Regions from separate parts of the Pseudonocardia sp. ICBG601 genome, predicted to be linked through region 1. Evidence: riboswitches for the same ligand, from Rfam matches in the RefSeq annotation. Region 1 holds a riboswitch; each other region holds the start of a gene.
What was found. Region 1 has a riboswitch for S-adenosylmethionine ahead of thrC (threonine synthase). Riboswitches for the same ligand answer to the same signal wherever they lie in the genome.

Region 2: another riboswitch for S-adenosylmethionine. It lies ahead of KPL57_RS64325 (hypothetical protein); the one in region 1 lies ahead of thrC (threonine synthase).
Region 3: another riboswitch for S-adenosylmethionine. It lies ahead of KPL57_RS73000 (putative leader peptide); the one in region 1 lies ahead of thrC (threonine synthase).
Region 4: another riboswitch for S-adenosylmethionine. It lies ahead of KPL57_RS64395 (aminotransferase class V-fold PLP-dependent enzyme); the one in region 1 lies ahead of thrC (threonine synthase).

What each region holds. Positions count from the first base shown of each region.
Region 1 is NZ_JAHLJA010000148.1:2,655,400-2,662,373, forward strand. It holds partial or broken gene KPL57_RS42055 (ComEC/Rec2 family competence protein) at 1-537, shown strand, start outside; gene thrC (threonine synthase) at 778-2,046, opposite strand; SAM riboswitch class I at 2,053-2,206, opposite strand; gene holA (DNA polymerase III subunit delta) at 2,347-3,315, shown strand; gene rpsT (30S ribosomal protein S20) at 3,426-3,689, opposite strand; gene cynS (cyanase) at 3,861-4,325, opposite strand; gene lepA (translation elongation factor 4) at 4,558-6,420, shown strand; gene KPL57_RS42085 (MarR family winged helix-turn-helix transcriptional regulator) at 6,508-6,936, opposite strand.
Region 2 is NZ_JAHLJA010000252.1:357-7,330, forward strand. It holds gene KPL57_RS64285 (hypothetical protein) at 1-165, shown strand, start outside; partial or broken gene era (GTPase Era) at 162-1,056, shown strand; gene recO (DNA repair protein RecO) at 1,082-1,951, shown strand; partial or broken gene KPL57_RS64300 (isoprenyl transferase) at 2,605-3,353, shown strand; gene KPL57_RS64305 (hypothetical protein) at 3,374-3,769, shown strand; gene KPL57_RS69030 (hypothetical protein) at 3,807-4,100, opposite strand; partial or broken gene KPL57_RS73685 (DUF2795 domain-containing protein) at 4,067-4,183, opposite strand; gene KPL57_RS64315 (hypothetical protein) at 4,418-4,708, opposite strand; gene KPL57_RS64320 (hypothetical protein) at 4,717-4,929, opposite strand; SAM riboswitch class IV at 5,002-5,116, shown strand; gene KPL57_RS64325 (hypothetical protein) at 5,158-5,361, shown strand; partial or broken gene KPL57_RS64330 (aminotransferase class V-fold PLP-dependent enzyme) at 5,385-5,504, shown strand; partial or broken gene KPL57_RS73690 (hypothetical protein) at 6,018-6,377, shown strand; partial or broken gene KPL57_RS64340 (Fur family transcriptional regulator) at 6,544-6,872, opposite strand.
Region 3 is NZ_JAHLJA010000152.1:486,626-493,599, forward strand. It holds gene KPL57_RS52635 (ABC transporter substrate-binding protein) at 1-628, opposite strand, end outside; gene KPL57_RS52640 (NtaA/DmoA family FMN-dependent monooxygenase) at 625-2,004, opposite strand; gene KPL57_RS52645 (LLM class flavin-dependent oxidoreductase) at 2,001-3,272, opposite strand; gene KPL57_RS73000 (putative leader peptide) at 3,412-3,510, opposite strand; SAM riboswitch class I at 3,516-3,611, opposite strand; gene KPL57_RS52650 (ABC transporter substrate-binding protein) at 4,182-5,276, shown strand; gene KPL57_RS52655 (ABC transporter ATP-binding protein) at 5,305-6,105, shown strand; gene KPL57_RS52660 (ABC transporter permease) at 6,095-6,974, shown strand, end outside.
Region 4 is NZ_JAHLJA010000253.1:810-7,783, forward strand. It holds gene era (GTPase Era) at 1-595, shown strand, start outside; gene recO (DNA repair protein RecO) at 616-1,452, shown strand; gene KPL57_RS64370 (hypothetical protein) at 1,676-2,038, shown strand; gene KPL57_RS64375 (isoprenyl transferase) at 2,092-2,892, shown strand; gene KPL57_RS64380 (hypothetical protein) at 2,913-3,305, shown strand; gene KPL57_RS64385 (DUF2795 domain-containing protein) at 3,344-3,721, opposite strand; gene KPL57_RS64390 (hypothetical protein) at 3,793-4,473, opposite strand; SAM riboswitch class IV at 4,547-4,661, shown strand; gene KPL57_RS64395 (aminotransferase class V-fold PLP-dependent enzyme) at 4,705-6,063, shown strand; gene KPL57_RS64400 (Fur family transcriptional regulator) at 6,072-6,524, opposite strand; gene KPL57_RS64405 (helix-turn-helix transcriptional regulator) at 6,521-6,898, opposite strand.

The sequences.
Region 1 (6,974 bases):
GGTCAGGGCGACGCGCTCGTCCTCGCCACCGGTACCCCCGGGCACGCCGTCCTGGTCGACACCGGGCCGACCGACGACGCCGTCGACACCTGCCTGGACCGGCTCGGCGTCCGGGTCCTGGAGCTCGTGGTGATCACCCACTTCCACGCCGACCACGACGGCGGCCTCGCCGGCGCGCTGCGTGGCCGCGCCGCGGGCGGCATCGCCGTCGGGCCGGTACGGGAACCGGCGTCCGGGCTGCGCGACATCACCCGGCGCGCCGAGGAGGCCGGTGCCCCGGTGGTGGGGCTCGCGCGCGGGATGGAGCTGGGCTGGCCGGAGCTGCGCCTGCAGGTCCTCGGCCCGGTCCACCCGCCCCTGACGGTCGACGGCAGCGACGGGACGGCGGTCAACGACATCTCGCTGCTGCTGCGCGCGACCACCCCGGCCGCGACGATCCTGCTGACCGGCGACGCCGAGCTGGTCGCCCAGGACGACCTGATCGACTCCGGTGCCGACCTGCGGGCGGACGTGCTGAAGATGCCCCACCACGGGTCCCGCAAGGTGGTCCCGCGGCTGATCACGGCCGTCGCGCCGCGGGCGGCGGTGATCAGCGTCGGCAACGGCAACAGCTACCGGCACCCCAACCCGGAGCTGGTGGACCGGCTGGCCGGGGCGGGGATCGTCGTCGCCCGCACCGACCGGTCCGGTGACCTGGCCCTGACCGGCGACGACCCGGCCGGGCTGACGGTGGTCGCGCGGGGCGACCCCCGTCCGGCGCCCGGCCGGCGGGGCCGGTCAGCCCAGGTTCGCCAGCGCCTCGCGGACCGCGGCGGACGTCGACGGCACGGTCGCCGTCGGGCCGACCTCGCCGGAGACGGCGTCGAGGGTCTTGAGGCCGTCGCCGGTGATCATGAGGACGGTCTCGGCGTCGGGGTCGAGCGCCCCGGCCTCGAGCAGCTTCTTGGTGGTCGCGATGGTGACCCCGCCCGCGGTCTCGGCGAACACACCCTCGGTGCGGGCCAGGAGCCGGATGCCGGCGACGACCTCCTCGTCGGAGACGTGGCCGACCGAGCCGCCGGTGCGGCGCACCGAGTCGAGGACGTACGGGCCGTCGGCCGGGTTCCCGATCGCCAGCGAGCGCGCGATGGTGTCCGGCTTCTGCGGCTGGATCACTTCGTGGCCGGCCTCGAAGGCCCGCGCGACCGGCGAGCAGCCGGTGGCCTGGGCACCGAACACGGTGTACGGGGTGGGCTCGACCAGACCCAGGGTGCCGAGCTCGGTGAACCCCTTGTCGATCTTGGTGAGCTGGGAGCCGGACGCGACCGGGACGACGACCTGCTGCGGGAGCCGCCAGCCGAGCTGCTCGGCGACCTCGTAGCCCAGGGTCTTCGAGCCCTCGGCGTAGTACGGCCGGACGTTGACGTTCACGAACGCCCAGTCCTCGTGCTCGGCGGCCAGCTCGGTGGCGAGCCGGTTGACGTCGTCGTAGTTGCCGTCGACGGCGAGCAGGGTGCCGCCGTAGACGGCGGTGGTGACGATCTTCGCCTGCTCCAGCGAGGACGGGATCAGCACGACCGAGTCCCAGCCGGCGCGGGCGGCCGCGGCGGCGACGGCGTTGGCCAGGTTGCCCGTCGAGGGGCAGCACAGCACCGAGAAGCCGAGCTCACGGGCGGCGGCGAGCGCGACGGCGACGACGCGGTCCTTGAACGAGTGCGTCGGGTTGCCCGTGTCGTCCTTGATCCAGATCTTGCGGACGCCGAGCGCGCGGGCCAGGTTGTCGGCCTCGATCAGCCGGGTCAGGCCGGGCTCGGTGTTCGCGTGCTGCTCGACGGTCGACGGGACCGGCAGCAGGTCCTTGTAGCGCCAGATCGACTTCGGCCCGGCCTCGATGGAGGCGCGGGTGACCTTCGGGAACTCGTAGGCGACCTCGAGGGGGCCGAAACAGCGCGGACACGCGAACTCCGCGGCGAGCGGGATCTCGTGGCGGCACTCGCGGCACGCGAGAGCGCGCGCGGAACCGAGGTCGTAGGCGGAGGTGGTTTCGGGCGCAGCAGTGAGAGTCACGAGATCTCCTCATCTGTCCCGCCGGACGTGGCGGGCCGGAATTGGCACCGTGTTCGTCGACGTCCTCACCACGCGGGATGCGCAGGTCTGGGCGGATCGTCGTGCGACGCCGGTTGCCGGGGCTTCAACGGGCCGTTCCCTCTGCCCCTCTGGATGAGCCATATGCGGTTGTGGTGCTCCGGACGCCGGGCGCCGGAGTCGACGACGACCGTACGCGAGCGGGGCACCCCACCGCCAGACGACGTCCTCCGGTCGGGACGCGGCTCACCCGTTGTCGGGGGTGTGGGCCACCATGGGGGTGTGAGCAGCACGAGCGAACCGGGCCCGCTGCAGCTGGTCGTCGGGGACGAGGAGTTCCTGGCCGAGCGGGCGGTGTCCGACCTGGTCCGGCGCGCCCGGCAGCGCGATCCGGAGACCGAGCTGCGCCGCTTCCGCACCTCCGAGGTGGCACCCGGCGAGCTCGCCGGGCACCTCAGCCCCTCGCTCTTCGCGGAGGGCAGGGTGATCGTGCTCACCCACGGTCAGGACGCGAACAAGGACATGACCGCCGCCATCGCCGACTACGTGAAGGACCCGGCCGACGGGATCGTGCTCGTGGTCCAGCACGCCGGGGGAGCGAAGGGCAAGGCGGTCCTGGACCTGATGCGCAAGGCCGGGGCGCACACCGTCACCTGCAACCGCATCACCCGCGCCGACGAGCGGTCGGACTTCGTGCGTGACGAGGTCCGCCGCCACGGCGGCACGATCACGCCCGGGGCGCTCGCGGTGCTGGTCGAGGCGGTCGGGTCGGACCTGCGGGAGCTGGCGGCCGCGGCCGGGCAGCTCGTCGCGGACACCGGTGGTGCCGTGGACGAGGCCGGGGTGCGGCGCTACCACCGCGGCCGGGCGGAGTCCTCGGGCTTCGCGGTGGCCGACGCGGCGGTCGCGGGGGACCGGCGGGCGGCGATGGAGGCGCTGCGGTGGGCGCTGGTGCTCGGTGTCCCGCACGTGCTGATCGCCGACGCGCTCGCGGACTCGGTGCGCACACTGGCCAAGGTCGGCTCGGCCGGGCGGGGCGACCCGAACCGGCTGGCCGGGGAGCTGGGCATGCCGCCCTGGAAGATCCGGAAGGCGCAGCAGACGGTCCGGCAGTGGCGCCCGGAGCAGCTCGCCGTCGCGATCGCGGCGACGGCGCGGGTGAACGCCGACGTCAAGGGTGTCGCCGCGGACGCCGGGTACGCGTTGGAGCGGGCCGTGCTGGCCGTCGTCTCCGCGCGCACCCCGCGCTGACCCGGCCGGACCCCGGAGCGCACCGACGGCGCGACCCCGGGCGGGCCCGGAAACACGACGACGGCGCCGCCCGGGTGGGGCGGCGCCGTCGTCGGAAGAACCGGGGTGGCTCAGGCCTGGACGTCGTTGAGACGCTTGGCCAGGGCCGACTTGCGGTTCGCCGCCTGGTTCCGGTGGATGACGCCCTTGCCGGCCGCCTTGTCGAGGGCCTTGGCCGCCTTGCGCTGCAGCTCCACGACGTTGTCGGCGCCGGAGTCGGCGGCCTCGCGGAAGTGGCGGATCGCGGTCTTGACCGACGACTTCACCGACTTGTTGCGCTGCCGGCGCTTCTCGTTGGTCTTGACTCGCTTGATCTGCGACTTGATGTTGGCCACGTCTGCCTCTGGTCTTCCTGCCTGCTGGTCGGCTGGTGAGTGTTCTCGTCCGGGTCCGCTCCGGCGGCACCGAACAGCATCACTGGAGAGAGGGTCCAGGCCGTTTCGGGCGAGCACGCCGAGCGCTCGACGCACAAGGTTACCAGCGGCGTCGTCGCGCCCTGTGCCGGGTCACCAGACGCGGTAGGGCAGGAACTTCCCGTTCAGCGTGATCACGGCCCGGTCGCCCTTCGGGTCGGGCACCCGCGCGAGGTCGAGCTCGAAGTCGATCGCGGACACGATGCCGTCGCCGAACTCCTCGCGGACGAGCTCGGAGATCGTCGTCCCGTAGACCTGCACCATCTCCGAGAGGCGGTAGACCAGCGGGTCGGTGAGGTCCACCGCGGCCGCGCCGCGGACCGGCGGGAGGGTGAGGGCGTCGACGACGTCGGCGTCGAGGTCCAGCAGGTTCCCGGCGGTCTCGGCCTGCTCGCGGGTCATCGTCTGCTGGCCCAGCAGGGCCGAGGTGGACCATTCGAGGGACGCGCCGACGGCCTCGGCGACCGCGTCCCAGCGCAGGCCGAGCCGCTTCTTCTGGGCCAGCACGATGCGGGCGGCGCCGAGCCGGTCGAGCGGGGTGAGGGGGCTGACGAACACGGTGATCCTCCTGCGTCGGGCGGCGTGGGGCGGACCCGATCGTGCGCGCCCCGGGCCGGGGGCGGCAACGCCGGGAGCCCGCGCGTGAACGGCGTGTGACGACCTGCGGTGCCACCACGGCGGTCGCCCGGCCCGACATGGGACGATGGGTCCCAGTGCCCCGAGCCCCGAGTGCCCTGAGCACCCGAAGTGCCCGAAGCCCCACGCATGAGCGAAAGCCGAGTACAGCTGAGTGACGACGTACGCCGACCGCACGTTCACCCCGCCGGAGCGCATCCGGAACTTCTGCATCATCGCCCACATCGACCACGGGAAGTCGACCCTGGCCGACCGGATGCTGCAGGTCACCGGGGTGCTCAGCGCGCGTGACGCCCGGGCCCAGTACCTGGACCGGATGGACATCGAGCGCGAGCGCGGCATCACGATCAAGGCGCAGAACGTGCGGCTGCCGTGGACCGCGAAGAACGCCGACGGTGTCGAGACCGAGCACGTGCTGCACCTGATCGACACCCCGGGCCACGTCGACTTCACCTACGAGGTGTCCCGGGCGCTCGAGGCGTGCGAGGGCGCGATCCTGCTGGTCGACGCCGCGCAGGGGATCGAGGCCCAGACCCTGGCCAACCTGTACCTGGCCATGGAGAAGGACCTGCACATCATCCCGGTCCTCAACAAGATCGACCTGCCGGCGGCGGACCCGGAGCGCTACGCCGCGGAGATCGCGCACATCACCGGCTGCGAGCCGGAGGACGTGCTGCGCTGCAGCGCCAAGACCGGTGAGGGTGTGGAGGCGGTGCTCGACGCCGTCATCGCGCAGGTCCCCGCCCCGGTCGGCGACGCCGACGCCCCCGCCCGGGCGATGATCTTCGACTCGGTCTACGACACCTACCGCGGCGTCGTCACCTACATCCGGGTCGTCGACGGGAAGCTCTCGCCGCGCGAGAAGATCAAGATGATGTCCACCGGTGCCGAGCACGAGCTGCTCGAGATCGGGATCGTCTCCCCGGAGCCCAAGCCGTCCGACGGCCTCGGCGTCGGCGAGGTCGGCTACCTCATCACCGGGGTGAAGGACGTCCGCCAGTCCAAGGTCGGCGACACCGTCACCAGCAAGCGCAACGGTGCGACGGACGCGCTGATGGGCTACCGCGAGCCGCAGCCGATGGTCTACTCCGGGCTCTACCCGATCGACGGGTCGCAGTATCCCGACCTGCGTGAGGCGCTGGACAAGCTGCAGCTCAACGACGCCGCGCTCACCTACGAGCCGGAGACCTCGGCCGCGCTGGGCTTCGGCTTCCGCTGCGGCTTCCTCGGCCTGCTGCACCTGGAGATCACCCGCGAGCGGCTCGAGCGCGAGTTCGACCTCGACCTGATCTCCACCGCGCCCAACGTCGTCTACCAGGTCACCACCGACGACGGCGAGGAGATCGAGGTGACCAACCCCAGCGACTGGCCGGTGGGCAAGGTCGCCGAGGTCCGCGAGCCGATCACCAAGATCACCATCCTGGCGCCGTCGGAGTTCGTCGGCACGATCATGGAACTCTGTCAGAGCCGGCGCGGCCAGCTCGGCGGGATGGACTACCTGTCCGAGACCCGCGTCGAGCTGCGCTACACGATGCCGCTCGGCGAGATCATCTTCGACTTCTTCGACAACCTGAAGTCCCGCACGCGCGGCTACGCCAGCCTCGACTACGAGGAGGCCGGCGAGCAGGTGGCCGACCTGGTCAAGGTCGACATCCTGCTGCAGGGCGAGGCCGTCGACGCGTTCTCCGCGATCGTGCACAAGGAGTCGGCGTACTCCTACGGCACCTCGATGGCGACCAAGCTGCGCGAGCTCATCCCGCGCCAGCAGTTCGAGGTGCCGATCCAGGCCGCCGTCGGCGCCCGGATCATCGCCCGCGAGACGATCCGCGCGATCCGCAAGGACGTCCTCGCCAAGTGCTACGGCGGCGACATCTCCCGCAAGCGCAAGCTGCTGGAGAAGCAGAAGGAGGGCAAGAAGCGGATGAAGACGATCGGCCGCGTCGACGTCCCGCAGGAGGCCTTCGTCGCCGCGCTGTCCACCGGCGGCGGGACGGCCACCGAGAAGCCCAAGAAGTAGCCCCCGGACGCGAAGCGGGCCCGACTCCCAGCTGGGGGTCGGGCCCGAGGTGTACGTGGTGGGGGGCGGGGGAGCGCGGGGGTCGGTCTACATGACCGAGCCCGCCCGGGGGCCGGGGATCGGTCCGTCGCACGGCGCGGGCCGGGCGGCGGGGGCACGGCGCGGCGACAGGATGCGCTGCACCCGCTGGCAGACGGACTCGACGACCGTCCGTCCCTCGGCCGACAGGTGCACCAGCACACGGCGCCGGTCGAGCGGGTCGGCCGACCGGTAGGCCAGCTTCTTCTCGACGAGGCGGTCCACGATCCGGGTGGCCGTGGGGGCGGGCAGCGACGTGTGTCCCGCGACCTCGCCCATGCTGCGGCCGGTGCCGCGGGCGAGCATCAACAGGACCCGCCAGCCGTCACGGCTGACGTCCGTCGAGGACGGGTTGGTGGACAGGGCTGTGGCCACGGCGTGGTCGACCCGGTCCAGGAACTCGACGACACCCGCGGCTCCAGGCGTCGGGGCAGCCATGGTGGCAGTCCCCGACGCCCGTCGACTGAAAGGCTCGG
Region 2 (6,974 bases), on a different contig from region 1:
GGCCGACGGCACCTGGTCGACGACTTCCTGTTCCTCGACCAGGCCGGTCCGGACGGCGCGGGCCGCCCCGGCTCGATCCTGCACGTGCTGAACGCACCGTCCCCGGCGGCGACGGCGGCGCTGCCGATCGGCCGCGAGATCCTCGACCGGCTCGGTGCGGCATGACCGGCGCACGGCCCGAGGGCTTCCGGTCCGGGTTCGCCTGCTTCGTCGGCAGGCCCAACGCCGGCAAGTCGACCCTGACCAACGCGCTGGTCGGGGAGAAGATCGTGATCACCTCCTCGCGCCCGCAGACCCCCGGCACGCGATCCGCGGGATCGTGCACCGACCGGACGCCCAGATCGTCCTGGTCGACACCCCGGGGCTGCACCGCCCCGGACCCTGCTCGGGTCGCGGCTCAACGACCTGGTGCGCGAGACGTGGTCCGAGGTCGACGTCGTCGGGTTCTGCGTGCCCGCCAACGAGAAGGTCGGCAAGGGTGACCGGTTCATCGCCGAGGAGCTGGGCCGGATCGCCGCGCACACCCCGGTGGTCGCCGTCGTCACCAAGACCGACACCGCCCGCCCCGAGCAGGTCGCCGAGCGGCTCACCGAGGTGGCGGCGCTGATGGACTTCGCCGAGGTCGTGCCGACTCTCGGCGCGGTCGGGCTCCAGGTATCGCTGCTGTCGGACCTGCTGGTCGGGCTGCTGCCGGAGGGGCCGCAGCTCTACCCGGACGGCGACCTCACCGACGAGCCGACCGACGTGCTCGTGGCCGAGCTCGTGCGGGAGGCGGCGCTGGAGGCGTGCGCGACGAGCTGCCGCACTCGATCGCCGTCGTCGTCGAGGAGACGATCGAGAAGAAGGACCTGCTGGAGATCTACGCGATCATCTACGTCGAGCGGTCCAGCCAGAAGGGCATCGTGATCGGCAAGGGCGGTGCCCGGCTCAAGCAGGGTCGGCAGCGACGCCCGTCGCCAGATCGAGAAGCTGCTGGGCACCCGGGTGCACCTGGACCTGCACGTGAAGATCGCCGAGGACTGGCAGCGGGACCCGAAGCAGCTGCGCAAGCTGGGTTCTGAGGAGAACCTAGACTGGGTGGGTGGCCCAGCTCTACCGCGACACCGGGATCGTGCTCCGGGTGCAGAAGCTGGGCGAGGCGGACCGGATCATCACGATGCTGACCGTCAGCACGGCAAGATCCGGGTGGTCGCCAAGGGCGTGCGCCCGCACCCGGTCGCGGTGGGGCGCCCGGCTGGAGCCGTTCAACCACGTCGACGTCCAGTGCTACACCGGGCGCACGCTCGACGTGGTCACCCAGGCCCAGACCGTCGACGCGTTCGCGCCGGCGATCGTCGCGGACTGGTCGGCCTACTCCTGCGGCTGCGCGATCCTGGAGACCGCGGACCGGCTGGTGTCCGAGGAGGGCGAGCCGAGCCTGCGGGTCTACCTGCTGCTGCTCGGTGCCACCCGGGCGCTGGCCGACGGCGCCCGCGAACCGGCCCTGGTGCTCGACGCGTTCCTGCTGCGGGCCATGAGCCATGCGGGGTGGGCGCCGTCGCTGTCGGACTGTGCGCGCTGCGCGACGCCCGGCCCGCACCGGTCGTTCACCGTCGCCGGGGGCGGCATGGTGTGCCCGCGCTGCCGCCCGCCGGGCTCGGTCCCCCCGGCCCCCGAGACGGTGGCGCTGCTCATGGCGCTGCTGCACGGCGACTGGGACACCGCCGACGCCTCGGGCACCCCGACCCGGCGGAGGCCAGCGGCCTGGTCGCGGCGCACCTGCAGTGGCACCTGGAGCGCCAGCTGCGCTCGCTGCCCCTGGTCGACCGCCGCGCCCGGGTCCGGCCCGCCGCCGTCGTCGCGCCGGGTGCGCCGGGGACCGCCCCGAACCGCCGGACGGCGGTGCGCCGACACCTCCGGACGCGCTGTCCGACTAGTTCGATCGGCCCGGTGTCCGATCGGGCTGCCGTGAGCGGCCCGTATGCTTCGTCGAGCGGTTGACGTTCCCGGTGCGCCGCCCGCCGCGGTGCCGCCGGTCGCGGCGCACGGCGCTTCCGCCGACTCCACCGGGTGAACGTCGCTCAGGACAGGCAACCGGTTGCGCGGTCTCGTTATCCTCCTGTGATCGAGGGGACCCCAGCCCCGTCGGAGAGGCAGTCGTGAACCGACCCCACACACCGCCGCCGGACGACGACCACACCGCTCGCACCCATCGTCTCCCGGCCGCCACGCAGCGGATCCCGGTGCCGCCCACCCAGCAGCTGCCGCCCGCACCGAGGTCATGCCGGAGTCCCCGCAGGACGGGCCGACCCGCGCGATGCGTCAGGTCCGGGCCCGCACCGAGGACGGCGCCTGGCCGGCCATCCCGATGCTGCCGGTGATCCGGCCCGACGAGTCCGAACCGCTGTCGGAGGTCGACCGGGTCCACGGGCACCGCGGGATGCGCCGGCTGCGCGAGGACCATCGAGCGGCTGGAGGACCCGGCCGTGCCGGCCTGGCCCCAGCCCGACCAGCGCGACTGAGCCCGACCACCGCGGCCGAGCCCGGCCATCGGCCCCGACGTAGGGTCGGTGACGTGCCGTTCCAGCCTCCCGCCCGCATCCGTCCGGTGCCCGGCCCCCGGCGATCCCGCCGGAGCTGGTGCCGGGCCACGTCGCCCTCGTCATGGACGGCAACGGCCGCTGGGCCAACGCCCGTGGTCTGCCCCGCACGGAGGGGCACAAGCGGGGCGAGGCGTCGCTGATGGACGTCGCCCGCGGCTGCATCGACCTCGGTGTGCGCTGGCTGTCGGCGTACGCGTTCTCCACCGAGAACTGGCGGCGCAGCCCCGACGAGGTCCGGTTCCTGATGGGCTTCAACCGCGACGTCATCCGCCGTCGCGTCGACGAGATGGACGCGATGGGGGTCCGGGTCCGCTGGGCGGGCGCGCCCGCGGCTGTGGCGCTCGGTGATCAAGGAGCTGGAGATCGCCGAGGAGCGCACCCGCGGCAACGACGTGCTGAACCTGACCATGTGCGTCAACTACGGCGGCCGCGCCGAGATCGTCGACTCGGTGCGCCAGATCGCCCGGCTCGCCGCCGAGGGCCGGATCAACCCCGACAAGATCGACGAGCGGATGCTGGCCCGCCACCTCGACGAGCCGGACATGCCCGACGTCGACCTGTTCGTGCGCTCCCTCGGGGGAGCAGCGGACCTCGAACTTCCTGCTCTGGCAGAGCGCCTACGCCGAGATGGTCTTCCTGGACACGCTGTTCCCCGACTTCGACCGGCGCCACATCTGGCAGGCGATCGAGATCTACGCACGCCGGGACCGGCGTTTCGGCGGGGCCGTGGACGCCGCGACGGGCGACGCCGCGACGGGGGTGACACCGTGAGCACCGATGTGATCACCGGGATGCTCGCCACCGCGAAGGGTGCGCTGGAGCGGTTCCACGACGTCACCGCCGCCGACGACGGCGCGCTGACCTTCGCCCACGGCGGCGTGCTGTGCGTGGTGCAGGGGACCGAGCTGGAGGAGGGGCTGCCCGTCCTCAACCTGACCTGCGTCGTGGCGTGGGACCTGCCGGACTCCGCCGACCCGGAGCACGACGTGCCGCGACGGGTCGGTCGGGCTCGGGGTGGGGGAGGGCCTGTTCGGCACGCCCCGGTGGTGCGCGGCGAGCGCGGCTGGGACGTGACGCTGCGCTACGCCTTCCCCGCGGCCGGGCTGGGCGAGGGTCCGATGGGGACGCTGCTCATGCTCGTCGTGTCCTCCGCGTCGAGCATGCGGGCCGAGCTCGTCGGCGGCTGACCGGCCGGCGGGGCGGTGCCCGCCCCGGCCGCGCGGGTCACTTCTTGCGGTTGGTGCCGAGCTCCTCGGCGATCGGGTTGACCGGGTCCACGTCCTTCGTGGACTCCGACAGCCCGGGACGGGTGTGCTCGGTGCGCCGCTGCGCGCGAAGCTGCTCGGTCTCCTCGGCCGACTCGTCCGCGGTGTCGCCCGCGGTCTGGCGCGCGGGTCGTCGTCGGCCAGGTCCACGGCGGCCACCACGGCGGCGATCGAGGCGTAGTGCTCCTCGGCCGGCACCGCCCGCAGGGCCTCGACCGTCGCGGCGTCGGCCTCGTTGCGCTCGGCGGTCCACGCCAGGTCGTCCTTGCCGGCGGGGAACTCCAGGCCGTGCAGGGCGGTGCGGACGGCGTCGGACGTCGTCGTGCGGGTGGTCATGAGGTCACCTCTCGTCGGGATGCGTCCCGACCGGGTAGCCGCTGTGCGCCGGATGATGCATCCGGCGGGGATCAGTTCCCCGGGCCGTCCGCGGTGCCGTCCGAGTGCCGTCCCGGGTCACCGCGTCCTCCGGGGCCGCCTCGCCGCTGCCGTCGAGGTGCACCAGCGGCAGCCCCGCCAGCTGGCCCGCGGTCATCCCGTGCGCGACGCCGAGGACGTCGTTCTGGGACTTCTTCAGCCGGCGTCCACCAGGCCGGACAGGCTGTAGGCGACCCGGCCGAGCAGCCGGACCGTCGTCTCGTCGACGAGCGGGCGCGGGGTGGAGACGACGGCGACGCCCCGGGGCGTCCCGTCGTTGGACTGGGCCACGCCGATCGAGTACGACTCGCGCGGGTTCACGTGCCGGGAGGCGTAGTGATCGCGGAGCTTGAACACCATGTCGTGGAACCCGCTGACGTCCCCGTCGAGCTCCAGCGACGTCAGGTCGTCGGTGGTCAGCGTCTTCGTCCGGCGGAAGCACCGCACGTAGCCGATCAGGGCGCCGGTCCACAGGGCCTCGACCAGCGCCGGTCGGCGTCCACCCGCACCGGCCCGGACTCGGGCCCGCCCAGGGCGGTGACCAGGTGCTCGCAGCAGCGCAGCACGTACTGCAGGTCCTCGAAGACGGCGGCGAGCTGGGCCAGCTCGCCGGACTCCGGGACGTCGATCCGCCGGACCGTGGTGGCGCGGGGTGCGTGTCCGTCCATCGGTCAGACGCTATCCGGGGTGGCGATGCTCACGTGTCTCATCTGAGACGGTCTGCTAGTTTCGTCGCCGAAGGTCACGAGTGCCAGCGCGAAGCCCCGGCTCGCTGGACGGCAACCCTCCTCCGCGGTGGGGTGCCCCGGGTGATGACCGGGCCGACGCGACACCCGCAGTCGGCAAGCGCGGATCCGTGCGCCACGCCGGTCCCCGAGATCGGCCGGAGGCCGATCATGACCCTCGCCCTGCCACGTCCCGTCCAGCACGCCCTGCCCCGCGTCGTCGGTGCGGACCTCACGGTCCCGCTCGTCGACGGCCGGTGGGCCCGCTACTGCGACCTCGACTCCGCCGCGTCGGCGCCGGCGCTGGAGCCGGTCGCTGCCCACGTCGCCGAGGTGCTGCCCTACCACGGCAGCGTGCACCGCGGCGCCGGCTGACCTCGAAGGTCTGCACCGCGCTCGTGGAGAACGCCCGCGCCGACGTCGCCCGGTTCGTCCGGGCCCGCGCCGACGACGTCGTGGTGTTCACCCGCAACACCACCGACGCGCTCGGCCTGCTCGCCCGCGCCGTCCCCCGCCCGGTGGTGACCCTGGACCTGGAGCACCACGCGACGCTGCTGGCCTGGCGCGACCGCGAGCACCGCGTCGTGCCCGCCGCCGCCACCGTGGCGGCGACGCTCGATGCGTTGCGGGCGAGCTCGCCGCCCGTCCCGACGCCGCGCTGGTCGCGGTCACCGGGCGTCCAACGTGACCGGCGAGCTCCTCCCGGTCGCCGAGATCGCGCGATCGCGCACGCCGCGGGTGCCCGCTGTGCGTCGACGCCGCCCAGCTCGCCCCGCACCGGCGCGTCGACCTGGCCGGGTGGAACGCGGACTACGTCGCGCTGTCCGGGCACAAGCTCTACGCGCCCTACGGCGCCGGGGTCTCGTCGGCCGCCGGGACTGGCTCGACGCCGCCGACCCGCACGTCGCGGGCGGGGGAGCGGTCCGATCCGTGTCCGTCGCCGACGGCCCGGGCGGCGCACGGTCACGGAGTGGCTGCCGTCGCCGCAGCGGCACGAGGGCGGCACCCCGAACGTGCTCGTGCCGGTGGCCGCGCTCGGAGCGGCTTGCCGGAGCCTGGACCCGCTGATCGACGACATCGTGCCCGCCCACGAGCGCGAGCTGGCCGACAGCCTGCACGCCGGCCTGGCGACGGTCCCCCGGCCTGCGGACCCTGTCCTGCTTTCGACGACGCGGGCGACCGCACCGCGACCGTCTCGTTCACCCTGGGCGAGCTGTCCGCCGGGCTGGTCGCGGCGGGCGCTGTCGGCCGAGTACGGCATCGGGGTCCGCGACGGCCGTTTCTGCGCCCACCCGCTGCTGGCGCGGCTCACCGGCGGCCGCGACGCGTGCGCGCGTCGCTGGGCCTGCGCACCGGCTCCTCCGACGTCGACCGGCTGGTCGACGCGCTGACCGATCTGGCACGGCGCGGCCCGGCCTGGACCTACGCCCTCGTCGACGGCCGGTGGGCGCCGACCCCGGACCCGCGTCCGGCGGACCCGTTCGCCCGCGACCGGGAGCTGCCCGCCGTCCCCGCTGCGGGGACTGAGCCCGGTCTCAGCCCGCCGAGCAGCGCTCCGCAGAGGCCGAAGACCTCGAGGGTGTGCGACACCTCGGTGAAGCCGTGCTTCTGGGCGACCGACTCGGTCCAGGACTCCACCGCCGGACCCTCGATCTCGACGGCGGCGCCGCACCGGCGCAACACGAGGTGATGGTGGTGGTGCTCGGTCTCGCAGCGCCGGTAGACGGCCTCGCCGGACGCGACCCGCAGCAGCACGTCGACCTCGCCGCCGTCGGCAAGGGTCTGCAGGTCCGGTAGACCGTGGTCAGGCCGATGCCCTCGCCGGCGCGCCGCAGCTCCTCGTGGATCTCCTGGGCGGACCGGAAGTCGTCCAGCCGGTCCAGCAGCGCGGCGGTGACGGCGGCCCGCTGCCGGGTGGGCGGATGCCGCGCGGCCCGGCGGTGGACCGCTCGGTGACCGCCGGCCGCGTCGTCCGGCCGGTCGTCTCC
Region 3 (6,974 bases), on a different contig from region 1:
GGCCGGAGCCGACGACGCCGGCGCAGCGCTCGTCGTCGGAGCGGGCGGCGCTGGCCGGGGACAGCAGGCCGAGGCTGTGGGTGGAGGTGCCCTGCAGGAACTGCACGTTGGGCTTCGCGAACCGGACGGTGAACCCGGTGGGGCTCGTGACGTCGGTGCCGGTGTACCCGGCCAGGTACCCCTTGGGGAGGCTGCCGCGGGCGCCCAGCTTCACCGCCCGGTCGAGGTTCGTCCTCACCGCGGCCGCGTCGACCGGCGCACCGTCGGAGAACGTGGCCCCGGGGCGCAGCGTGAACGTCCAGGCGGTGGCGTCGGCGTTCGACGACCAGCGGGTCGCCAGCCAGGGCACGATCGCCCCGGTGGACGGGTCCTGGTCGGTGAGCGAGTCGACGACCTGGCGCAGCGAGTAGATCGAGTCGTTGCTCTGCACCTGCTGCGGGTCGGCGCAGCCCTGGTCCGAGGAGACCGCGAACACCAGCGTCCCACCCGGCTGCGGCGGGCCCGCGTCGGCGGCGGCGCCCCCGGCGCCGGAGCCGCAGGCGGTGAGGGTGAGCGCGGTGGCGGCGAGCAGCACCGCCGACCGGCCGGCGGGCAGGTCCCGCCACCATCCGCGACGACGGCGCGTCACGACGCCACCGCCGGGCGGCGCTCGCCGAACCGCGACGGGCTCGCGAGTCCGAGGTGCTCGCGCAGCGTCGCGCCGGGGGTGTAGTCGGTCCGGAACACTCCGCGCTCCTGCAGGATCGGGACGACCTTCTCCACGACCTCGTCGAGGCCGGACGGAGTGACGTGGGAGCCGAGGATGAAGCCGTCGGAGGCGTCGGCCTGCACGTAGCGGTCGATCTCGTCGGCGACGTGCTCCGGGGTCCCGACGAACACCGCGCGGTCGAAGACGTGCTTGACGGTCTCGCGCAGGGAGTACCCGTGGGCGGCGGCGAGCTCGCGCCAGGCGGCGACGGTCGCGTGGGCGTCCTGGGTCAACGGGGCCCGGCCCTCGATCCACTTCGGGGCGTCGGGGGTGGGGTCGACGTCGGGCAGCGGGCCGTCCGGGTCGTAGGCGGACAGGTCCCGGTTCCACACCATCTCGGCGAGCACGATCGAGGTCCACGGGTCGACCTGCTGGTCGTGGATGTGGGCGTGCCGTTCGCGGGCCTCGGCGTCGGTGTCGCCGAGGACGACGCCCGCGCTGGGCAGGATCCGCACCTCGTCGGGGTCGCGGCCGGCCTTCCGGACGCGGGCCTTGACGTCGTCGTAGAAGGCGCGGGCCTCGTCGAACTTCTGGTAGCGGGAGAAGATCGCGTCGGCGGACGCGGCGGCGAAGTCGCGCCCGGCCGGGGACTCCCCGGCCTGCAGCACCACCGGGTGGCCCTGCGGGCTGCGCGGGGTGGTGAAGCGCCCGGCGATGTCGAACTGGTTGCCCGAGACCGCGAAGTCGCCGACGTGGCCGTCGCGCAGGAAGGTGCCCGACGCGGGGTCGGCGACGACGGCGTCGGAGCCCCAGGAGTCCCACAGCGCGCGGACCGCGGCGAGGGTCTCCCCCGCGCGCTCGTAGCGCTGGTGGTGGCCGAGGAACGCGCCGCGGCGGAAGTTCTCGCCGGTGGGGGCGTCGGAGCTGGTCACGACGTTCCACGCGGCCCGGCCGCCGGAGAGCAGGTCGAGCGTGGCGAACTTGCGGGCCAGCTCGTAGGGCTCGTTGAAGGTGGAATTGATCGTCCCGGCCAGCCCGATGTGCTCGGTGACCGCGGCCAGCGCGGCGAGCACGGTGAAGGTGTCCGGGCGCCCGACGACGTCGGAGTCGAACACCTCGCCGCCGCGGGTGCGCAGCCGCAGCCCCTCGGCGAGGAACAGCAGGTCGAGCTTCCCGCGCTCGGCGGTGCGCGCCCAGTGCTCGAAGGACTCCCAGTCGATGTGGCTGCCGGAGGCGGGGTCGCTCCAGACGGTGTCGTGGTTGACGCCCGGGAAGTAGGCGCCGAGCACGATCTGCTTCCTGCCGGTCCTGGTCATGCGGTCGCTCCGGAGAGTGCGGGGTTGAACGCGGTCACGGCGTCGACCCGGGCGCCCGGGGCGTAGCGGCTGACCGGGCGGGTCAGGCCGAAGCGCGCGCGCAGGGTGGTCTCGCCGTAGGTGGTGCGGAAGGCGCCGCGGGCCTGGAGCTCGGGCACCAGGCCGTCGACGACCGCGTCGAGGTCGGTCGGGAGGACGGCCGGGCGCAGGCGGTAGCCGTCGAGGCCGGCACGGCGCCAGGACAGCAGGGTGTCGGCGAGCCCGGCCGGGGTGGTGGCGAGGACGGCGGCGTCGGAGGAGAGCGGGTCGAGGGCGTCGAGGCGGGCGAGCCGGTCGCGAGCGGCGCGCTCGGTCGCCTCGAGGACCACGACGACGTCGCCGAGGATCCGCAGCGGCGGTGCGGTGCGGCCCACGGCGGCCTCGGCGGCCCGGACCTGGGCGACGATGCGGGCGGCGTCGTCGGCGTCGTGCGGGGTGGTGAACACGACGTCGCCGACCCGGGCGGCGAGCAGCGCCGGGGCGTAGCCGTGGGCCAGCGAGACGACCAGCGGCTGGCCCTGCGGCGGGCGCGGCACGATCGACGGCCCGGCGACGCCGAAGTGCTCCCCGGCGAAGTCGACCCGGTGCAGCTTGTCCCGGTCGACGAAGCGCCCGGTCAGGGCGTCGCGGATCTCGGCGTCGTCCTCCCAGGAGTCCCAGAGCCTGCGCACCACCTCGACGGCGTCGGCGGCCTCGCCGAACAGCTCGGCGACGAGCTCACGGGCGGCCGGGGTGTCGAGGTCGGCGCGGCGCAGGCCGGGGACGGTGCGGCGGCCGAAGTGGGCGGCCTCGTCGGCGCGCACCGAGGTCTGCACCCGCCAGCCGGCGCGGCCGCGGCTGTCGTGGTCGAGGGTGGACAGCGCCGACGCGACGTGGAACGGCTCGGTGTGGGTGGTGGTGACGGTCGGGACCAGCCCGATCCGTGAGGTCAGCGGCGCGAGGAAGGCGGCGACGAGGGAGGCGTCGAGCCGGCCCTGCACCCGGTCGGTGCGCCGGTCGGCGCCGCTCAGGTGGTCCCCGGACTGCAGCCCGAGTGCGTCCTCGATCGTGAGCAGGTCCAGCAGCCCGCGCTCGGCGGTGCGGGCCAGGTCGGTCCAGTAGCGGGCGGTGAACAGCTCGCCGGGGCGGGCGCCGGGCTCGCGCCAGGCGGCGGGGTGCCAGCCGGCACCCTCGAGCGCGACGGCCAGGTGCAGAGGGCCGTCGCCGGTGGTGGTGTCCGATGTGGACATACGGCATCGCTTTCTCGTCGCACGGGGGCACGACGGGACGACAAGGACGTCGGGGCGGCCCGCGGGACGCGGCGGCCGGGACGGGTGGCCGTCGTGGACGGCCGGGACGGGGTGGGCGGGGCGCCCTGCGGGACGCCGGTCAGGCCCGACAGGTGGCGCCCGCGACCCGCATCAGGTCGACGTGGCGGCGGTACCGGGGATGGTGCGCGGCACGCACCTGCTCGGCGACCGTGCGCATGGGTTCCTCCATCGAACCCGGCTGGAGCACCCGCTCCCGCGTGCTGCGGGGGGTTGCTGCGGCGTCGTCGAGCCGGGTCTCTCGGCCGCTCCGGATGGTGTGCGACCCGACTGTAGGTTTCCGGTGCCCGACGGTGTCAACCCGCATCACAGTCGAGTGACCTGCGCCGCAGCAAGTCTCCCGACCTGCGGAACCGCCACCCGGATGCCAGGGAAGATGTCCGGACACGCTGACCGTGTTCCTGGTTGGTGGACGCCGGGTTGTCCGGAGAGGTGACCACCGCGCACCCTGGTCGGGTGACGATGAGCCAGCGGCGGCCCTCGCGCCCCGCACGGCTCGTGGGGGACGCGACGGCCCCCGTCCCCCAGCGGCAGGCGCGCACGGCGTGGCGCGCTGTGCCCCTGCGCCCTACCGGCCTCGAGCCGTTCTGGCCGAGCCGGCGCGCGCCCGCCTACAGCGAACTCTGTCGCTGACCGGTCTCCCGTCCCGCGGGCCGTAACGCCACGCCCCCGGCGTGCGAGGCACCCGCCGGACCGGGAACCGCCCGCCGGACACCACTCCGGCCCGCCACCCGTCCCGTACCCCGGCACGCCCTCCCAGGGCCGGCCGGCCCCGGCGCGCAGCGGTCGTCCCGACCGCCCGCCGCCCCCACGGAAGGACCCCGTCCCGCGATGTCCCCGCACGTCCTGCGTCCCGGATCCCGGGCGCGCACCGCCGCCGTCCTGCTCGCGCTGCTCACCGCGCTCGGGCTGCTGGCCGGCTGCTCCCGCGCCGACGAGAGCACCACCGCCGCGGGAGCCACCTCCCCCGCGACCGAGGTCCGCCTCGGCTACTTCCCGAACATCACCCACGCCCCCGCGCTGGTCGGGGTGAAGCAGGGCCTGTTCGCCGCCGAGCTGGGGAACACGAAGCTCACCACCCAGACGTTCAACGCCGGCCCGGACCAGGTCAACGCCCTGCTCGGCGGCTCGATCGACGTCGCGTTCATCGGTTCCGGCCCGGCGATCAACGCCTTCACCAAGTCGAACGGCGAGGCCGTGCGCCTCGTCGCGGGATCCACCTCGGCCGGCGCCCAGCTGGTGACCAGCCCGGACATCACCTCCCCCGAGCAGCTCAAGGGCAAGATCATCGCGACGCCGCAGCTGGGCAACACCCAGGACATCGCGCTGAAGACCTGGCTGTCGGAGAACAAGCTCCCGATCGGGCAGGGCCCGGCCGCGGTGACCGTGCAGAACATCGAGAACCCGCAGACCCTCGACCTGTTCAAGCAGGGCAAGGTCGCCGGCGGCTGGCTGCCCGAGCCGTGGAGCTCGCGCCTGGTCGACGCCGGGGCGAAGGTCCTGGTCGACGAGAAGTCCCTGTGGCCCGGCGGGAAGTTCCCGACGACCGTCGTCATCGTCCGGACCGAGTTCCTCCAGCAGCACCCGCAGACCGTCGAGGCGATCCTGCGGGGCGAGCAGAAGGCCATCGCGCTCATCCGCGACAACCCCGCCGAGGCGAAGACCGTCTCCAACGAGGCGATCGGCGAGATCACCGGCAAGCCGCTGGCGGCGAACATCCTCGACCGCGCCTTCACCGAGCTGTCCTTCGACTCCGACCCGCTCGCCTCGACCTTCCCGCAGCTGGCCAAGGACTCGGTCACGGCGGGCATCGCGAAGAGCGAGGCGAACCTGACCGGCTTCCTCGACCCGGCTGCGGTCGACGCGGTCCGGACCAGCTCCGGGGAGACCGCCGTGGACCCGGCCGGTCTCGCCGCCGCGAACTGACCTTTCCGATCGACGAGGGGAACCACCGATGACCGTCGACCTGACCACCCGGCGCCCGAGGACCCGCGGCACCGCCGTGGAGCTGTCCGGGGTCGCCAAGACCTTCGGCACCGGCACCGGGGCCGTGACCGCGCTCAACGGGATCGACCTGCGGGTCGGCGACGGCGAGTTCCTCTGCGTGCTCGGCGCGTCCGGCTGCGGCAAGTCGACGCTGCTGAACCTGCTCGCCGGGCTCGACGAGCCCACCGCGGGCGCGGTCCGGGTCGGGTCGGCGCGGCCGTCGTTCATGTTCCAGGAGGCCGCGCTCATGCCGTGGCTGACCGCGCTGCGCAACGTCGAGCTGCCGCTCAAGCTCGCCGGGCACGGCCGGTCGGCCCGGCGTGAGCGGGCCGAGGAGCTGCTCACCCTGGTACGGCTGGAGGGCCTGGGCGACAAGCGTCCGCACGAGCTGTCCGGCGGCATGCGCCAGCGCGTGTCGCTGGCCCGCGCCCTGGCCGCGGCCACCGGCCTCGGCGACACCCACGGCGCCGGGGGGCTCCTGCTGATGGACGAGCCGTTCGCCGCGCTCGACGCCATCACCCGCGACGTCCTGCAGGGCGAGCTGCTGCGGGTCTGGCGGGCCACCGGGACGACGATCGTGTTCGTCACCCACGACGTCCGCGAGGCCGTCCGGCTGGCCGAGCGGGTCGTGCTGCTGTCGTCGCGGCCGGGGACCGTCGTCCGCGAGTGGACGGTGCCCGCCGGCGGTCACGACGCCGAGGCGCAGGCCGAGCTGCACGACGACATCACCGGACGGCTGCGGGCGGTGATCACCAGCCATGCCGCGTGAGGAGTCCTCGATGACCGTCGTCGACGACGACCGCGACTCCGCGGCCGCCGTCGCCGGGCTCGACGCGCTCGACACCCCCGTCGAGCGGACGACGCCGTGGTGGCAGCGGTTCCTGCGGACCTGGCTGCCGCCGATCGTCGCGCTCGTGGCGATCGTGGTGGTCTGGCAGATCGTCTGGGCCTCGGCGGTCACGCCCGAGTACCGGCTGCCCGCCCCGGGCGCGGTGGCCGAGGCGTTCGGCGAGACCGTCGTCAGCGGCGAGATCTGGTCGATCCTGTGGACCTCGATCAGCCGGGCCGCGCTCGGCTTCCTGCTCGCCCTGGTGATCGCCACCCCGCTCGGCGTGGTCGTCGCCAAGGTGCCGCTGGTCCGTGCGGCGATCGGGCCGCTGCTCACCGGTCTCCAGTCACTGCCGTCGGTGGCCTGGGTGCCCGCCGCGGTGCTGTGGTTCGGGCTGACCAACACCACGATCTTCTTCGTGGTCCTGCTCGGCTCGGTGCCCTCGATCGCGAACGGCCTGGTCGCGGGCATCGACCAGGTGCCGCCGATCCTGCCCCGGGCCGGCCAGGTCCTGGGCGCGACGGGCTACCAGATGGCCCGCTACGTCCTGCTCCCCGCGGCGCTGCCCGGCTACCTCGCCGGCTGCAAGCAGGGCTGGGCGTTCTCCTGGCGCTCGCTGATGGCCGCGGAGATCATCGCGGCCGGACCCGCCCTCGGGGTCGGGCTGGGCGCCTACCTGAAGAACGGCGCCGACGTGAACGACATCGTGCAGGTGTTCGCCGCGATCCTGCTGATCCTCATCGTCGGCATCGGGGTCGAGCTGCTGGTCTTCCGGCCGCTGGAGCGACGGGTGCTGCGCGCCCGGGGGC
Region 4 (6,974 bases), on a different contig from region 1:
GGTCGGCAAGGGTGACCGGTTCATCGCCGAGGAGCTGGGCCGGATCGCCGCGCACACCCCGGTGGTCGCCGTCGTCACCAAGACCGACACCGCCCGCCCCGAGCAGGTCGCCGAGCGGCTCACCGAGGTGGCGGCGCTGATGGACTTCGCCGAGGTCGTGCCGACCTCGGCGCGGTCGGGCTTCCAGGTATCGCTGCTGTCGGACCTGCTGGTCGGGCTGCTGCCGGAGGGGCCGCAGCTCTACCCGGACGGCGACCTCACCGACGAGCCGACCGACGTGCTCGTGGCCGAGCTCGTGCGGGAGGCGGCGCTGGAGGGCGTGCGCGACGAGCTGCCGCACTCGATCGCCGTCGTCGTCGAGGAGACGATCGAGAAGAAGGACCTGCTGGAGATCTACGCGATCATCTACGTCGAGCGGTCCAGCCAGAAGGGCATCGTGATCGGCAAGGGCGGTGCCCGGCTCAAGCAGGTCGGCAGCGACGCCCGTCGCCAGATCGAGAAGCTGCTGGGCACCCGGGTGCACCTGGACCTGCACGTGAAGATCGCCGAGGACTGGCAGCGGGACCCGAAGCAGCTGCGCAAGCTGGGGTTCTGAGGAGAACCTAGACTGGGTGGGTGGCCCAGCTCTACCGCGACACCGGGATCGTGCTCCGGGTGCAGAAGCTGGGCGAGGCGGACCGGATCATCACGATGCTGACCCGTCAGCACGGCAAGATCCGGGTGGTCGCCAAGGGCGTGCGCCGCACCCGGTCGCGGTGGGGCGCCCGGCTGGAGCCGTTCAACCACGTCGACGTCCAGTGCTACACCGGGCGCACGCTCGACGTGGTCACCCAGGCCCAGACCGTCGACGCGTTCGCGCCGGCGATCGTCGCGGACTGGTCGGCCTACTCCTGCGGCTGCGCGATCCTGGAGACCGCGGACCGGCTGGTGTCCGAGGAGGGCGAGCCGAGCCTGCGGGTCTACCTGCTGCTGCTCGGTGCCACCCGGGCGCTGGCCGACGGCGCCCGCGAACCGGCCCTGGTGCTCGACGCGTTCCTGCTGCGGGCCATGAGCCATGCGGGGTGGGCGCCGTCGCTGTCGGACTGTGCGCGCTGCGCGACGCCCGGCCCGCACCGGTCGTTCACCGTCGCCGGGGGCGGCATGGTGTGCCCGCGCTGCCGCCCGCCGGGCTCGGTCCCCCCGGCCCCCGAGACGGTGGCGCTGCTCATGGCGCTGCTGCACGGCGACTGGGACACCGCCGACGCCTCGGGCACCCCGACCCGGCGGGAGGCCAGCGGCCTGGTCGCGGCGCACCTGCAGTGGCACCTGGAGCGCCAGCTGCGCTCGCTGCCCCTGGTCGACCGCCGCGCCCGGGTCCGGCCCGCCGCCGTCGTCGCGCCGGGTGCGCCGGGGACCGCCCCGGAACCGCCGGACGGCGGTGCGCCGACACCTCCGGACGCGCTGTCCGACTAGTTCGATCGGCCCGGTGTCCCGATCGGGCTGCCGTGAGCGGCCCGTATGCTTCGTCGAGCGGTTGACGTTCCCGGTGCGCCGCCCGCCGCGGTGCCGCCGGTCGCGGCGCACGGCGCTTCCGCCGACTCCACCGGGTGAACGTCGCTCAGGACAGGCAACCGGTTGCGCGGTCTCGTTATCCTCCTGTGATCGAGGGGACCCCAGCCCCGTCGGAGAGGCAGTCGTGAACCGACCCCACACACCGCCGCCGGACGACGACCACACCGCTCGCACCCATCGTCTCCCGGCCGCCACGCAGCGGATCCCGGTGCCGCCCACCCAGCAGCTGCCGGCCCGCACCGAGGTCATGCCGGAGTCCCCGCAGGACGGGCCGACCCGCGCGATGCGTCAGGTCCGGGCCCGCACCGAGGACGGCGCCTGGCCGGCCATCCCGATGCTGCCGGTGATCCGGCCCGACGAGTCCGAACCGCTGTCGGAGGTCGACCGGGTCCACGGGCACCGCGGGATGCGCCGGCTGCGCGAGACCATCGAGCGGCTGGAGGACCCGGCCGTGCCGGCCTGGCCCCAGCCCGACCAGCGCGACTGAGCCCGACCACCGCGGCCGAGCCCGGCCATCGGCCCCGACGTAGGGTCGGTGACGTGCCGTTCCAGCCTCCCGCACCGCATCCGTCCGGTGCCCGGCCCCCGGCGATCCCGCCGGAGCTGGTGCCGGGCCACGTCGCCCTCGTCATGGACGGCAACGGCCGCTGGGCCAACGCCCGTGGTCTGCCCCGCACGGAGGGGCACAAGCGGGGCGAGGCGTCGCTGATGGACGTCGCCCGCGGCTGCATCGACCTCGGTGTGCGCTGGCTGTCGGCGTACGCGTTCTCCACCGAGAACTGGCGGCGCAGCCCCGACGAGGTCCGGTTCCTGATGGGCTTCAACCGCGACGTCATCCGCCGTCGCGTCGACGAGATGGACGCGATGGGGGTCCGGGTCCGCTGGGCGGGCCGCCGCCCGCGGCTGTGGCGCTCGGTGATCAAGGAGCTGGAGATCGCCGAGGAGCGCACCCGCGGCAACGACGTGCTGAACCTGACCATGTGCGTCAACTACGGCGGCCGCGCCGAGATCGTCGACTCGGTGCGCCAGATCGCCCGGCTCGCCGCCGAGGGCCGGATCAACCCCGACAAGATCGACGAGCGGATGCTGGCCCGCCACCTCGACGAGCCGGACATGCCCGACGTCGACCTGTTCGTGCGCTCCTCGGGGGAGCAGCGGACCTCGAACTTCCTGCTCTGGCAGAGCGCCTACGCCGAGATGGTCTTCCTGGACACGCTGTTCCCCGACTTCGACCGGCGCCACATCTGGCAGGCGATCGAGATCTACGCACGCCGGGACCGGCGTTTCGGCGGGGCCGTGGACGCCGCGACGGGCGACGCCGCGACGGGGGTGACACCGTGAGCACCGATGTGATCACCGGGATGCTCGCCACCGCGAAGGGTGCGCTGGAGCGGTTCCACGACGTCACCGCCGCCGACGACGGCGCGCTGACCTTCGCCCACGGCGGCGTGCTGTGCGTGGTGCAGGGGACCGAGCTGGAGGAGGGGCTGCCCGTCCTCAACCTGACCTGCGTCGTGGCGTGGGACCTGCCGGACTCCGCCGACCCGGAGCACGACGTGCCGCGACGGGTCGGGCTCGGGGTGGGGGAGGGCCTGTTCGGCACGCCCCGGGTGGTGCGCGGCGAGCGCGGCTGGGACGTGACGCTGCGCTACGCCTTCCCCGCGGCCGGGCTGGGCGAGGGTCCGATGGGGACGCTGCTCATGCTCGTCGTGTCCTCCGCGTCGAGCATGCGGGCCGAGCTCGTCGGCGGCTGACCGGCCGGCCGGGGCGGTGCCCGCCCCGGCCGCGCGGGTCACTTCTTGCGGTTGGTGCCGAGCTCCTCGGCGATCGGGTTGACCGGGTCCACGTCCTTCGTGGACTCCGACAGCCCGGGACGGGTGTGCTCGGTGCGCCGCTGCGCGCGAAGCTGCTCGGTCTCCTCGGCCGACTCGTCCGCGGTGTCGCCCGCGGTCTGGCGCGCCGGGTCGTCGTCGGCCAGGTCCACGGCGGCCACCACGGCGGCGATCGAGGCGTAGTGCTCCTCGGCCGGCACCGCCCGCAGGGCCTCGACCGTCGCGGCGTCGGCCTCGTTGCGCTCGGCGGTCCACGCCAGGTCGTCCTTGCCGGCGGGGAACTCCAGGCCGTGCAGGGCGGTGCGGACGGCGTCGGACGTCGTCGTGCGGGTGGTCATGAGGTCACCTCTCGTCGGGATGCGTCCCGACCGGGTAGCCGCTGTGCGCCGGATGATGCATCCGGCGGGGATCAGTTCCCCGGGCCGTCCGCGGTGCCGTCCCGAGTGCCGTCCCGGGTCACCGCGTCCTCCGGGGCCGCCTCGCCGCTGCCGTCGAGGTGCACCAGCGGCAGCCCCGCCAGCTGGCCCGCGGTCATCCCGTGCGCGACGCCGAGGACGTCGTTCTGGGACTTCTTCAGCCGGGCGTCCACCAGGCCGGACAGGCTGTAGGCGACCCGGCCGAGCAGCCGGACCGTCGTCTCGTCGACGAGCGGGCGCGGGGTGGAGACGACGGCGACGCCCCGGGGCGTCCCGTCGTTGGACTGGGCCACGCCGATCGAGTACGACTCGCGCGGGTTCACGTGCCGGGAGGCGTAGTGATCGCGGAGCTTGAACACCATGTCGTGGAACCCGCTGACGTCCCCGTCGAGCTCCAGCGACGTCAGGTCGTCGGTGGTCAGCGTCTTCGTCCGGCCGGAGAAGCACCGCACGTAGCCGATCAGGGCGCCGGTCCACAGGGCCTCGACCAGCGCCGGGTCGGCGTCCACCCGCACCGGCCCGGACTCGGGCCCGCCCAGGGCGGTGACCAGGTGCTCGCAGCAGCGCAGCACGTACTGCAGGTCCTCGAAGACGGCGGCGAGCTGGGCCAGCTCGCCGGACTCCGGGACGTCGATCCGCCGGACCGTGGTGGGCGCGGGGTGCGTGTCCGTCATCGGTCAGACGCTATCCGGGGTGGCGATGCTCACGTGTCTCCATCTGAGACGGTCTGCTAGTTTCGTCGCCGAAGGTCACGAGTGCCAGCGCGAAGCCCCGGCTCGCTGGACGGCAACCCTCCTCCGCGGTGGGGTGCCCCGGGTGATGACCGGGCCGACGCGACACCCGCAGTCGGCAAGCGCGGATCCGTGCGCCACGCCGGGTCCCCGAGATCGGCCGGAGGCCCGATCATGACCCTCGCCCTGCCACGTCCCGTCCAGCACGCCCTGCCCCGCGTCGTCGGTGCGGACCTCACGGTCCCGCTCGTCGACGGCCGGTGGGCCCGCTACTGCGACCTCGACTCCGCCGCGTCGGCGCCGGCGCTGGAGCCGGTCGCTGCCCACGTCGCCGAGGTGCTGCCCTACCACGGCAGCGTGCACCGCGGCGCCGGCTGGACCTCGAAGGTCTGCACCGCGCTCGTGGAGAACGCCCGCGCCGACGTCGCCCGGTTCGTCCGGGCCCGCGCCGACGACGTCGTGGTGTTCACCCGCAACACCACCGACGCGCTCGGCCTGCTCGCCCGCGCCGTCCCCGGCCCGGTGGTGACCCTGGACCTGGAGCACCACGCGACGCTGCTGGCCTGGCGCGACCGCGAGCACCGCGTCGTGCCCGCCGCCGCCACCGTGGCGGCGACGCTCGATGCGTTGCGGGCCGAGCTCGCCGCCCGTCCCGACGCCGCGCTGGTCGCGGTCACCGGGGCGTCCAACGTGACCGGCGAGCTCCTCCCGGTCGCCGAGATCGCGCGGATCGCGCACGCCGCGGGTGCCCGGCTGTGCGTCGACGCCGCCCAGCTCGCCCCGCACCGGCGCGTCGACCTGGCCGGGTGGGACGCGGACTACGTCGCGCTGTCCGGGCACAAGCTCTACGCGCCCTACGGCGCCGGGGTCCTCGTCGGCCGCCGGGACTGGCTCGACGCCGCCGACCCGCACGTCGCGGGCGGGGGAGCGGTCCGATCCGTGTCCGTCGCCGACGGCCCGGGCGGCGGCACGGTCACGGAGTGGCTGCCGTCGCCGCAGCGGCACGAGGGCGGCACCCCGAACGTGCTCGGTGCCGCCGCGCTCGGAGCGGCTTGCCGGAGCCTGGACCCGCTGATCGACGACATCGTGCCCGCCCACGAGCGCGAGCTGGCCGACCGCCTGCACGCCGGCCTGGCGACGGTCCCCGGCCTGCGGACCCTGTCCTGCTTCGACGACGCGGGCGACCGCACCGCGACCGTCTCGTTCACCCTGGGCGAGCTGTCCGCCGGGCTGGTCGCGGCGGCGCTGTCGGCCGAGTACGGCATCGGGGTCCGCGACGGCCGGTTCTGCGCCCACCCGCTGCTGGCGCGGCTCACCGGCGGCCGCGACGCCGTGCGCGCGTCGCTGGGCCTGCGCACCGGCTCCTCCGACGTCGACCGGCTGGTCGACGCGCTGACCGATCTGGCACGGCGCGGCCCGGCCTGGACCTACGCCCTCGTCGACGGCCGGTGGGCGCCGACCCCGGACCCGCGTCCGGCGGACCCGTTCGCCCGCGACCGGGAGCTGCCCGCCGTCCCCGGCTGCGGGGACTGAGCCCGGTCTCAGCCCGCCGAGCAGCGGCCGCAGAGGCCGAAGACCTCGAGGGTGTGCGACACCTCGGTGAAGCCGTGCTTCTGGGCGACCGACTCGGTCCAGGACTCCACCGCCGGACCCTCGATCTCGACGGCGGCGCCGCACCGGCGGCACACGAGGTGATGGTGGTGGTGCTCGGTCTCGCAGCGCCGGTAGACGGCCTCGCCGGACGCGACCCGCAGCACGTCGACCTCGCCGCCGTCGGCAAGGGTCTGCAGGGTCCGGTAGACCGTGGTCAGGCCGATGCCCTCGCCGGCGCGCCGCAGCTCCTCGTGGATCTCCTGGGCGGACCGGAAGTCGTCCAGCCGGTCCAGCAGCGCGGTGACGGCGGCCCGCTGCCGGGTGGCGCGGATGCCGCGCGGCCCGGCGGTGGACCGCTCGGTGACCGCCGCCGCGGTCGTCCGGCCGGTCGTCTCCGTCACGTGTCCTCCTCGACGTGGGCGACGGCGTCCACCACGATGTGCGCCAGGTGGTCGTCCACCAGCGAATACAGCACCTCGCGGCCCTTCCGCTCGCCCTCGACCACCCCGGCGGCCTTGAGGACCCGCAGGTGCTGGCTGATCAGGGGCTGGGTGACCCCGAGCGCGTCCACCAGGTCGTGGACGCACCGCGAGTGTTCCAGCAGCTGCAGCACGATGGCGATCCGGACCGGCGCGGCGAGTGCCCGCAGCAGGTCGCCCGCGGCGGCCAGCGTGCGCGGGTCGCGGGTCGGGCCCGGCTCTGGCGCGGGGTGGTGGTCGTCGTCCGCGCCCGGGCCGACTCCCGGTGCGTGCGTGGTCTGGGCTGCGGCAGACATGTGGTGGACCCGTCCGTTCCTCCGGAGGCGGCGGCCACACCCTCCGGCGCTGCTGTGCCGTACAGGCCGCACCCGA